DNA from 2 places in the Arthrobacter sp. 01T425 genome. Region 2 is predicted to be linked to the other one. Evidence: riboswitches for the same ligand, from Rfam matches in the RefSeq annotation. Region 2 holds a riboswitch; the other holds the start of a gene.
What was found. Region 2 has a riboswitch for thiamine pyrophosphate ahead of AC1DNG_RS08025 (ECF transporter S component). Riboswitches for the same ligand answer to the same signal wherever they lie in the genome.

Region 1 (5,261 bases), on a different contig from region 2:
CGGTGGGGCGCGTGGTGGTAGTCGAGCAGGGTGGTGGTCTGGGGGTCAACGCGCAGGATGACGTCGCCGCCGTTGCCGCCGTTGCCGCCGTCGGGACCGCCGAGGGGCTTGAACTTCTCGCGGTGGACGGAGACACAGCCGTGGCCGCCGGTACCGCCGGATACGTGCAGTACTACCCGGTCTACAAAGCTCGCCACGTGGATCTCCTCAGTGCTGTTCCCCGGACCCCCAAAGAGGCCCAAGATGATTGTAATGCGGTTAAAACACCGGTGGAGCGGACCTAATGGCCCGCCCCACCGATTTAGAACTTATTGTTACTCTGCAGCTGCAGCAGCCACGATGTTCACAACGCGGCGACCACGGCGGGTGCCGAACTCGACAGCACCGGGGGTCAGGGCGAACAGGGTGTCGTCCCCGCCGCGGCCTACGCCGGCGCCCGGGTGGAAGTGAGTGCCGCGCTGGCGGACGATGATCTCGCCTGCGGAAACTACCTGGCCACCGAAGCGCTTGACGCCGAGGTACTGGGCGTTGGAGTCACGACCGTTGCGAGTGGAACTCGCGCCTTTTTTATGTGCCATTTGAAATGCCTGCCTTCAAAAATTCTGGGGAATCTGCTGGAACCTGAACAGTAACGAAGAGTTACTTGATACCGGTGATCTTGACCTTGGTCAGTTCCTGACGGTGGCCCTGACGCTTCTTGTAACCGGTCTTGTTCTTGAACTTCTGGATGACGATCTTCGGACCACGGAGGTCTTCGAGGATCTCAGCCGTAACCGTTACCTTGGCCAGGTCCGCAGCAGCAGACGTGACTTTGTCACCGTCCACCAGGAGCAGTGCGGGCAACTCAAAGGTGCTGCCGGCTCCACCGGGGACGCGGTTCAGGGTAACGAAGTCTCCAATGGAAACCTTCTCTTGGCGGCCGCCTGCGCGGACAATCGCGTACACCACTGGGGAACTCACTTCTCTCGACGTTTATTACTAGATTTGCGTGCGGAACCAGGGGCCAAATTCTTTGGACCGGCTCACGCTGTGCCTCAACGCCGGTGGATTCCTCGGGGGAACCCATGAGCTATCCCCGGAACAAATCCATTTGAAATTCCAAGCGGACCGTTCTCAGGGTCATAACCCAAGTGTTGGCGTAAGCACCGAAGATCTAGAATACGCTAATTTTGCCTTCGGCCGCAAATGAGGCTGGTTCCGGCGGGTAGTCCGTGATAGGCGCCACAACATCTTGATGCAAAGTCCCTGCCAATGTTCTTGGCCGGGATCTTGACCATCTTGAGCTGTGTTGCCGCAACGACTTCCGGAACCGTGCCCCACCATCGTACCGGTAGTCCGGACCAGCTCGCGTCAGGCGTACAGCCGCGGCGCGTCGAAGAAGTCCACTTCGTAGCGCGATGACTGCCGGAAAGCCAGGGCCATGGCCTGCCGCTCGCTCTCCGATGCCCGCCCGGCCGCCGTGTCCGTGTACGCGATGGCCTGCCGGGTCGCGGCGGCGAAGTCCTCGTCGGCGTAGGTCCGCAGCCAGCCGGCGTATGGGTGCTCCCCGGGGGCGCCGCCGGCCAGGAACTCCCGGTGCAGCGTGGAACCGACCTCGGCGTAGAGCCAGAAGCAGGGCAGCGCCGCCGCCACGAGGACGCCATAGCTGCCGGAGACAGAGGCGGCCAGCAGGTGGTCCACATACGCTTTCGTGACCGGGCCCAGGGTGGAGGCCGTGAGGCGCGTGCTGAGCCAGGAACGGTGCAGCTCGGATTCGACCTCCAGGCAGGTCTGCGCCGAACGGGCCCAGAACAGCTGCTCGGCCTCGGTGGGGGCAATCGCCGCGGCCCGGGCCAGGACCCGGGAGTAGCCGTTGAGGTAGATGGCGTCCTGGGCGAGGTAGTACGCGAACTCGTGCTCGGGCAAGGTGCCGTCGGCCAGTCCGCGGACGAAGTCCAGGGCGTAGATCGCCTCAAGATCGCCCGCGGCTCCTGCGCGCAGGGCTGCGGCGAACTCCCCCGCCGCCGGACCCTGCCCGGCCTGGAGGTGCTGCAGGTGGTGGAAGTGGTGGACCGGGCCGGTGCCGGAGCCGACGTCCAGGGCCGAGGCTCCGCGGAGCGCGCCCAGCAGCCACGGCTTGACTTCCCGCAGCGTCGCTTCCCAGTCCCCCACCCTGGCCTGCACAGTGGCCATGGCCGAGGACAGGGAGCAGCCGGTGCCGTGGCTGTTGCGCGTCGCGATCCGCTCCCCCGGCACCACCACCGTTTCCTGGCCGAGCAGGCCGCCGGTGTTGACCAGCGCATCCGGGCAGCCGGTGCCGGCGCCGTGGCCGGCGGCGTCGTGGGCATCGGCGTCGTGGGCATGCCCGTCCCCCGGCCCGGCGCCCTGGAGGTGTCCGCCCTTAACCAGGACGGTGGTGCCGGTCAGGGCGGCCAGCCGCTTGCCCTGCGCCAGGGCCTCGGACCACTCGGCAGCGACGGGTTCCTTGAGCAGGATGGCGAGTTCGGCGAGGTTGGGCGTGATGAGGTCCGCCAGCGGCAGGAGGGCCTGCAGGGCGGCCTCGGCCGATTCCTGCAGGAGCCGGTCACCGCTGGTGGCGACCATCACCGGGTCCAGGACCATGACGGCGGGGCGCACCTTTTCCAGCCAGCCGCGGACGGCGTCGATCACGGCGGCGTCACCGAGCATGCCGATCTTGACGGCGTCGATGCCGATGTCGTCGCTGATGGCGTCCAGCTGCGCCGTGAGGAACGACGCCGGGGGGACGTGGACGGCGCGCACGCCCTGCGTGTTCTGCGCTGTCAGGGCGGTGATGGCGGCCATGCCGTAGCCTCCGTTCGCCGCGATGCTCTTCAGGTCGGCCTGGATTCCGGCCCCGCCGGAGGGATCGGAGCCGGCGATGGCCAGCACGCGGGGAATGCGCGGCGGGGCCGGCAGAGACTCGTTGTGCAGAAAATTGGGCGGGAGGAACTCGGACGGATTCGATTTCGCGGACAAGGAAGACATCCCTTCGCCGGTGCTAACCGGACAGGTTCAACGGGTCTGGATCTCAGCCGGCCCGATGCCCGGCACCCCGTGTCAGTGTTCCAGCCTAGCCCTTGCCACCCGGAGGACCCGTTAACGCACGAGCGGGCCCGGGCCCGGGCGGACGTATGTTACGTCTGCCCTGACCCGGACCCGCGGCCCGACCAGTCGAAATAATGACCGGACGGGGACGTGGTCAGTCGCGGAGGACTACAGCTCCGACGCCGGCACGCCGACGCCGAGGATGATCGGCTCGTTGCCGGCCGGGATGGACGCAGGCCCGGCCGCGGCGGGAGCCTTGGCCTCGTGGACGGATCCGGCCGCGGCCGGCCGGGTTGCCTCGCGGTGCTCCACGGAGGTTTCGTTGGCTGCGCCCTGGGCGCGGCTGGCACTCCGGTTGCGGCGCCCGCGGCGGCCGCGCAGCGTCGTGGTGTCAGCTGTGCGTGACGACGGCGCCTCCGCAGCGCGGACGGCCGACGGCGCCTCGGGCGCCGTGGCTTCCGGTGCGGCAACAGCTGCTGCCTGACCGGCCGCCAGGCCGGCGGCCTGGTCCGGCTTGCCGGCCTCGGCTTCGCCCAGGTTTGCGAAGGCCTCGGTCAGCAGGTCCAGGGTCAGGGCCGGTGACGGCGCGTCCTCCGCGTGCTCGACGAAGGGCAGGGCCACCTGCTCGCCGCCAAACGTCAGCACCGTTGCGGGGCGGCCGGCTGCCTCGTCGGCGGCTGCGAGCTGCGTGACGGCGTCGACGGCGGCCTGGCGGGCCCCGGCGTCGCTGGCTGCGGCTGCCTCCCCGTCGTGCAGGTGCGCGGCGTGCGCCGCGGCAGCGATGTTGGCCAGCGCGGCACGGGTGGCCTCGGCCTTGGCGTGGCGTTCGGCCTCGGTGGGTTCGGCGTGGACGGGCGCGGGTGCGGTCGGCGCGGTCTCTCCGCCCTGGCCTCCCCGGCCGCGGCGACGGCTCTTGCGTTCCGGGCGGGCAGCAGGCTGCGCCTCGGTGCGCGGCACATAGTGCTCCGCGGCGACCGTGTTGGCGCGGCGGTGCTCCACCGGCTCGTCGTGGGTGACGATGCCGCGGCCCGCACATGTTTCGCACTGTTCGCCGAAGACTTCCAGCAGCCCGGTGCCCATCCGCTTGCGGGTCATCTGCACGAGGCCCAGCGAGGTCACCTCGGCCACCTGGTGCTTGGTGCGGTCCCGGCCCAGGCACTCCACCATGCGGCGCAGCACGAGGTCGCGGTTGGATTCGAGCACCATGTCGATGAAGTCGATCACGATGATGCCGCCAATATCGCGCAGGCGCAGCTGCCGGACGACTTCCTCGGCCGCTTCCAGGTTGTTCTTGGTGACGGTTTCCTCGAGGTTGCCGCCGGAGCCGGTGAATTTGCCGGTGTTGACGTCCACCACGGTCATGGCTTCGGTGCGGTCGATCACGAGCGAACCGCCCGAGGGCAGGAAGACCTTCCGGTCCAGGGCCTTGTGGATCTGCTCGTCGATGCGCCAGGCCGCGAAGATGTCCGTGTCCTTGGTCCACTTCTCGAGCCGGCCCACGAGGTCCGGCGCGACGTAGGTGACGTAGGCCTCGATGGTGTCCCAGGCTTCCTCGCCGGAGACGATCAGCTTGGAGAAGTCCTCGTTGAAGACGTCCCGGACCACCTTGATGGTCAGGTCAGGTTCGCCGTAGAGCAGCTCGGGGGCGAGGATCTTGGTGGACGTCGACTGGCTCTCGATGCCTTCCCACTGCGCGCGGAGGCGGTTGATGTCGTGCGTCAGCTCTTCCTCGGAAGCTCCCTCGGCCGCGGTGCGGACAATGACGCCCGCGTCCTCGGGCAGGCGGTCCTTGAGGATCCGCTTGAGGCGGTTGCGTTCGACGTCGGGCAGCTTGCGGGAGATGCCGGTCATGGAACCGCCGGGCACGTACACGAGGTACCGGCCGGGCAGCGAGATCTGGCTGGTGAGACGGGCGCCCTTGTGGCCGACTGGGTCCTTGGTGACCTGGACCAGCACGGAGTCGCCGGACTTCAGCGCGTTCTCGATGCGGCGCTGCTTGCCCTCGAGGTTGACGGACTCCCAGTTCACTTCACCGGCGTAGAGCACGGCGTTGCGGCCGCGGCCGATGTCCACGAAAGCGGCCTCCATGGAGGGCAGCACGTTCTGGACCTTGCCCAGGTAGACGTTGCCGATCAGGGAGTCCTGCTGGGTCTTGGACACGAAGTGCTCGGCCAGGACGCCGTCTTCAAGGACACCGATCTGGATTCTGTCGTCGC
Region 2 (5,261 bases):
GAGGAAGACGAGGTTCCAGGTGCCCGCGCCGAGGGCCGCGGCGACGGCGGCGGCGGCGATGCCGAGCCCGCCCAGCAGCACCCAGGCATCGAGTCCGCTGAACGTGGAGGGCCGGGCCCAGGTCCGGGCGGCACCGCCGAACCCGCGGGCCTCCATGGTTACCGCGAGCCGCGAGGCGCTCCGGATCGCCTGCACCAGCAGGCCGAAACTCTGGCCCAGCGTGGCGCGGAACCGCTGATAGGGGTTGCCGCTCGAGCCCACGCCGCGGGCCCGCCGGGCCATGCCGATGGTCTGCCATTGCTCGGCCATGATTCCGACGAGCCGCATCGCGGCCAGGGTGCCCAGGACGAACCGGTGCGGCAGTTTCGCGTTCTGGGCCAGGGCGTCGGCCAGGTCCGTGGGGTCGGTGCAGCTCATCAGCAGCACCGCGGGCAATGCGATCGCGAGCCCGCGGAGCATGAAGCCGATCCCCAGCTGCAGGGAACCGGCGCTGACGGACCAGATTCCCGCATCGAGCAGGACGGGTCCGGAATCGGCCGCCAGGATGGCCGTGCTCCAGCCGCCCAGCGCCGCGGCGAGGATCAGCGGCCAGCCGCGCTGCCACAGCAAGGCCACAGTCAGGCCCGCCAGCGGCAGGAGCAGCAGTTCGAACGCCATCGCCACCGACGCCGACACCCAGTCAATGGAGAGCGCCAGGACCAGGGTGATCAGGGTGACCGCCGTGAACTTGGCGAGCGGGTTGGCTCGGGTCAGCAGCGCATGGTTGCCGCGCAGGCTCAGCGCGTCCCTCATGGCGAGGCCCCCTCCGGCAGCTCGAGATCCGGGCCGGGAGCGTCCGCGGCGGCGGTTTCCCGTGGCCGGAGGCGGAGTTCGGCGCCGCCGAGGACGGCGCTGAATTCGGCGTCGTGCGTCACGGACACGACGGCGGTGCCGGCGTCGAGGAGCTCGGAGAGGAACGAGGCGAGTTCGGCCCAGGTATTGGCATCCTGGCCGAAGGTGGGCTCGTCCAGGACCAGCACCTGGGGGTGCGCCGCCAGCACAGTGGCTACCGAAAGTCGCCGCTTCTCGCCGCCGGAGAGCGTGTAGGGGTTGGCGTCCACAAGCTCCGTCAGCCGCAGCCGCTCCAGCAGTTCGTCCACGCGGTCTTCGCCGTAGCCGAGGTGGCGCGGGCCGAACATGAGCTCGTCGAGGACCTTGCCGGTAACGAACTGGTGCTCGGGTTCCTGGAAGACGGTTCCGATCCTGGCGATCAGCTGCTGGGCCTTCCACCGGTAGGGATCGGGTCCGGCGCCGTCGCGTACGCGGCCGTCGCGTACGCGGCCACTGGAGCGACCGCTGGAGTGACCGGTGGCGGGGCTGCTCAGCTCCGCCGTGGCCGAGACTGTTCCCGCGACGGGCCGCAGGAGACCGGCCAGCGTCAGCGCCAGGGTGGACTTCCCTGTGCCGTTCTGTCCGGTGATGGTCAGCGCCTCGCCGGCGCGGACCCGGACCGAGACCCCGGACTGGACCGGACGCGGCGCGATGGTGCGGAAGCCGTCGCGCAGCCCGGCCCGCCGCGGCCGTTCGCGGGACACCGCGAGCGCGTCGGCCGCGAGCAGAGTCTGTCCCGCGCCCCGCGCCGGTGTGCGCATCCGCGTCGCCGGGACGTAGCCCGGCACCCAGACGCCCGCACCGATGAGCATGTCCCGCGCCTCGGCCAGGACCCGGTCCGGCGGTCCGTCAATCAAGACCGCGGAGTCCGTGGCGGACCCTGGCTGCAGCACCACGATCCTGTCCACCAGGTCTTTCCAGACCCCCACCCGGTGCTCCACGACCACCAGCGTGGCGCCTGTCCGGTCCAGGCAGCGGCCCACAGCGTCGCGGACCTCCAGGACGCCCGTGGGGTCGAGGTTGGCGGTCGGCTCGTCGAGCAGCAGCAGCCCTGGCCGCATCGCGAGGATCCCGGCGAGCGCGAGCCGTTGCTTTTGGCCGCCGGAGAGGGCCGCCGTCGGGTGGTCCAGCGGCAGCTGTCCCAGCCCGACGTCGTCGAGGGCCTCGCGCACGCGCGGCCAGATCTCCGCCGCCGGGACGGCGAGGTTCTCCGCCCCGAAGGCGACGTCGTCGCCGAGGCGGGAGAGCACCACCTGCGTTTCCGGGTCCTGCTGCACCAGCCCGGCGCGGCCGCGCTGCGCCCGTGGCGCGGCACCGTCGATCAGGAGGCTGCCGGTCTCGTCTGTGTTCTCGGCGTCGCCGGAGTCGCCGGGGTCCCCGGAGTCGCCGGCCGCGCCGTCGCCCAGAACGCCGGCCAGGGCGTGGAGCAGCGTCGACTTGCCGGCGCCGGAGGGCCCCAGCAGGAGCACGCGCTCCCCCGGCCGGATGTCCAGGTCAAGGCCGCTGACGGCGGGCCTGGTCCGTCCGGCATGCCGCCAGCCCCAGCCGCGGGCCGTGACGGCGGCCGGCCGGACGCCCGGTGAAGATCTCATGATTCTCTGCAGGATTCAGCGACGGGGCTCAGGAGAAGACGGGCTCCGTGGCGGCCTTGCGGGAGGCAAAGGAGCCCAGCACTCCGGTTTTCGCCAGGCCGCGGGTGGCGAGCCAGGCCAGTCCGCCGGCAATCACTGCGCCGGAGATCGTGGTGAAGACGATGTAGGCGAGCTTGTCGCCGGCTTCGTAGGCGATGTTCCAGCCCCACGGCAGGAAGGAGTCGTTCAGGCCGCAGAAGAGGCCAGCGCCGGCGCCGGCCAGCACGGAGACGGGCAGGTTGAACTTCTTGTAGAGGAAGGCCGCGAAGACCAGTTCGGCGCCGAGGCCCTGCAGGATGCCGGAGATCAGCACCGTGGTGCCGTACTGCGAACCCATGATGAGCTCGCCGGTGGCCGCGACGGTTTCGCAGAAGAGTGCGGCGCCCGGCTTGCGGATGATGAGCATGCCCAGCACCGCCGGGATCATCCAGCCGCCGGCGTAGAGTCCGCTCAACGGCGGGTAGACCGCGTTGACCGGAGTCGAGATCAGGTTCGCGCCCTGGGACCAGGCCCAGAAAATGACGCCGCCGGCAACGGCGATCAACGCGGCCACCACAATGTCCACCACGCGCCAGCTGTAGTTGCGCCGGGCGGATGAACGGCTGGCGGAACCATGCTGTGCTGAAATATCTGTCATGTCGTCCTCCTGAGGAACAGGAGGGGAGGGTGCGCCGGCCGGTCTCGGCTTCCGCCGCCCTCCGCGCACCCTGAGAACTCGACTCCCTTGCGCCGGTACTAACCGGATCAGGTTCGAGGGTCTGCGGCTGTCCGCACTCTCAGCGCCCACCAAAGGTTTCCCCGGATTGTTCCGGCGATGCCCGACGGCGGCGCTCCCCTGTCGTAATTATTTTCGCCCTTGTGGGCTGGCTCAGTTTACACCCGGACGGCCGGGTTTTCAGTGGTGTGCCGTCACAATCGTGGACCGGACGGCGGCAGTCCCGGCGGCCCGGAAATCCCTCTTGGTAGAGTCGTCGTGCCGGACCCCCGGACCCGCCAGCGGGCGGCCTCGTCACCCACCGGAAAGCTGGAATATTTTGTCGCACACACCGGTCACCCAAGATCCCTCCGGGGAATACGATCCCGACTCCAATGAGCCGCAGCCGCGGGGTTCCCTGGCGGCGCTCATTGGCCGCGTGCTGGCCGAGATAGAGGCGCTCCAGTTCGCGTCGTTCAGCAAGGATGACGCCCTGGACCTCGGGCTCCTCCTTGTCGAGCTGGGCAGGCAACGCTCGCTGCCCATCGCCGTCGACATCACCAAAGGTGAGCAGGTGCTCTTCCACGCCGCGCTGGACGGCGCCACACCGGACAATGAGCGCTGGATCAACGCCAAAAAGCGCACCGCCCTGCGGTACGAGGTCCCGTCCCTGCTGGTGGGCCTCCGGGCCCGCGCTGCCGGCGGAAGGATCGAGGACAACGCCTGGTGGGATCAGTCGGAGTTCGCCGCCCACGGCGGGGCGTTTCCCATCTACGTGCGCGGCACGGGCGCCGTCGCCGTCGTCACCGTCTCCGGCCTGCCCCAGAAGGCGGATCACGAACTCGTGGTCGAGGCCCTGCGGATGGTCCTCACCCCGGAACGCTAGGCTAGGGGAAAACCGTTCCCGTCCCAAGGAGACCGAAGAATGAACATCCTCATCAAGCTGCTCGGCACCGGCGTCAGCCTCCTGGCCGGCTTTGCCGGCACCAAGCTGGTGGACACCATGTGGGAAAAGTCCACGGGCAACAAGCCGCCCAAGGGCCAGGAGGACGACGTTCCCACCACCCTGCGCTCGGCCCTGACGTTCGCCCTGATCTCCGCCTCGGTCAGCGCCATCATCCAGGTGCTCGCCAACCGCGGCACCCAGCGCGCGATCACCCGCTTCGCCAAGACCCAGGACGTCGTCTGACCTGACGCGACTGGCCGCGGCGCCCGCCGCGGCAGTCGAAGGCCCCGGCCGGGTCCGCCTGGCCGGACGGGGGCGACGTGCCGGCCGGGTCCGCCTGGCCGGACGGGGGCGACGTGCCGGCCGGGTCCGCCGGGCCGGACGGGGGCTCAGCGGTCGTCGTCGTCCGCTCCGTGCGTGGCCGCCTGCTGGGCGGCCTTCTGGACTACCGCCTCGAGCTCGTCGGAGCTCAGCAGCTCCGGGTGCAGGTGCTTGGTCCGGTAGCCGGCCCGGCCCACCATGTGGGCGGACACGGGGACGGTGAGCAGCTGGAAGAGCCAGGCCACCAGCAGGACGGGCCACACCGACCAGGTGCGCATCTGCAGGCCGAGGGCCGCCAGCAGCAGGAACAGGCCGAGGACCTGCGGTTTGGTGGCCGCGTGCATCCTGCTCATGAGGTCCGGGAATCGCAGCAGCCCGATGGCGGCCGCGAGGGACATCAGGGCTCCTGTCACCATGAACACGGCGGAGACGGCGTCGATCACTGTGTCAGGATTCACGGACGCCCTCCCGCCTGTCGGCCACGAACCGGGCCACGGTGACCGAGCCGACGAAGCCGATCAGGGAAATCGCAACGAGCAGCATCAGGTTGTTCAGGTGCCGGTTGGCGGCCATGTCGATGCACAGGGCCGCGCCGAAGATGGCCAGCAGCACGTCGGCGGCCAGAACCCGGTCCAGCAGCGAGGGCCCCCGCGCGATCCGGACGATCGCCCCCGCGGCGGCCAGGGACAGTACGACGGCGGTCACCGTCAGGACGGTCTGCATCATGCGGCGGTCTCCTGTGTCAGGGCGGAAAGTTCGGCTTTGGTCCCCATGATCCGGATCAGCCCGGCCTCGGTGT

Region 1: linked by a shared signal. The riboswitch ahead of AC1DNG_RS00395 (bifunctional hydroxymethylpyrimidine kinase/phosphomethylpyrimidine kinase) and the one ahead of AC1DNG_RS08025 (ECF transporter S component) in region 2 are both predicted to bind thiamine pyrophosphate.

Annotation. Positions count from the first base shown of each region.
Region 1 is NZ_JBFTPY010000001.1:74,445-79,705, reverse strand. Features, by position in the region: gene obgE (GTPase ObgE) at 1-197, opposite strand, end outside; gene rpmA (50S ribosomal protein L27) at 315-578, opposite strand; gene rplU (50S ribosomal protein L21) at 640-948, opposite strand; gene AC1DNG_RS00395 (bifunctional hydroxymethylpyrimidine kinase/phosphomethylpyrimidine kinase) at 1,351-2,898, opposite strand; TPP riboswitch at 2,968-3,065, opposite strand; gene AC1DNG_RS00390 (Rne/Rng family ribonuclease) at 3,214-5,261, opposite strand, start outside.
Region 2 is NZ_JBFTPY010000005.1:72,596-77,856, reverse strand. Features, by position in the region: gene AC1DNG_RS08035 (energy-coupling factor transporter transmembrane component T family protein) at 1-792, opposite strand, end outside; gene AC1DNG_RS08030 (ABC transporter ATP-binding protein) at 789-2,462, opposite strand; gene AC1DNG_RS08025 (ECF transporter S component) at 2,491-3,138, opposite strand; TPP riboswitch at 3,205-3,348, opposite strand; gene AC1DNG_RS08020 (heme-degrading domain-containing protein) at 3,536-4,081, shown strand; gene AC1DNG_RS08015 (DUF4235 domain-containing protein) at 4,121-4,384, shown strand; gene mnhG (monovalent cation/H(+) antiporter subunit G) at 4,531-4,878, opposite strand; gene AC1DNG_RS08005 (MrpF/PhaF family protein) at 4,910-5,188, opposite strand; gene AC1DNG_RS08000 (Na+/H+ antiporter subunit E) at 5,185-5,261, opposite strand, start outside.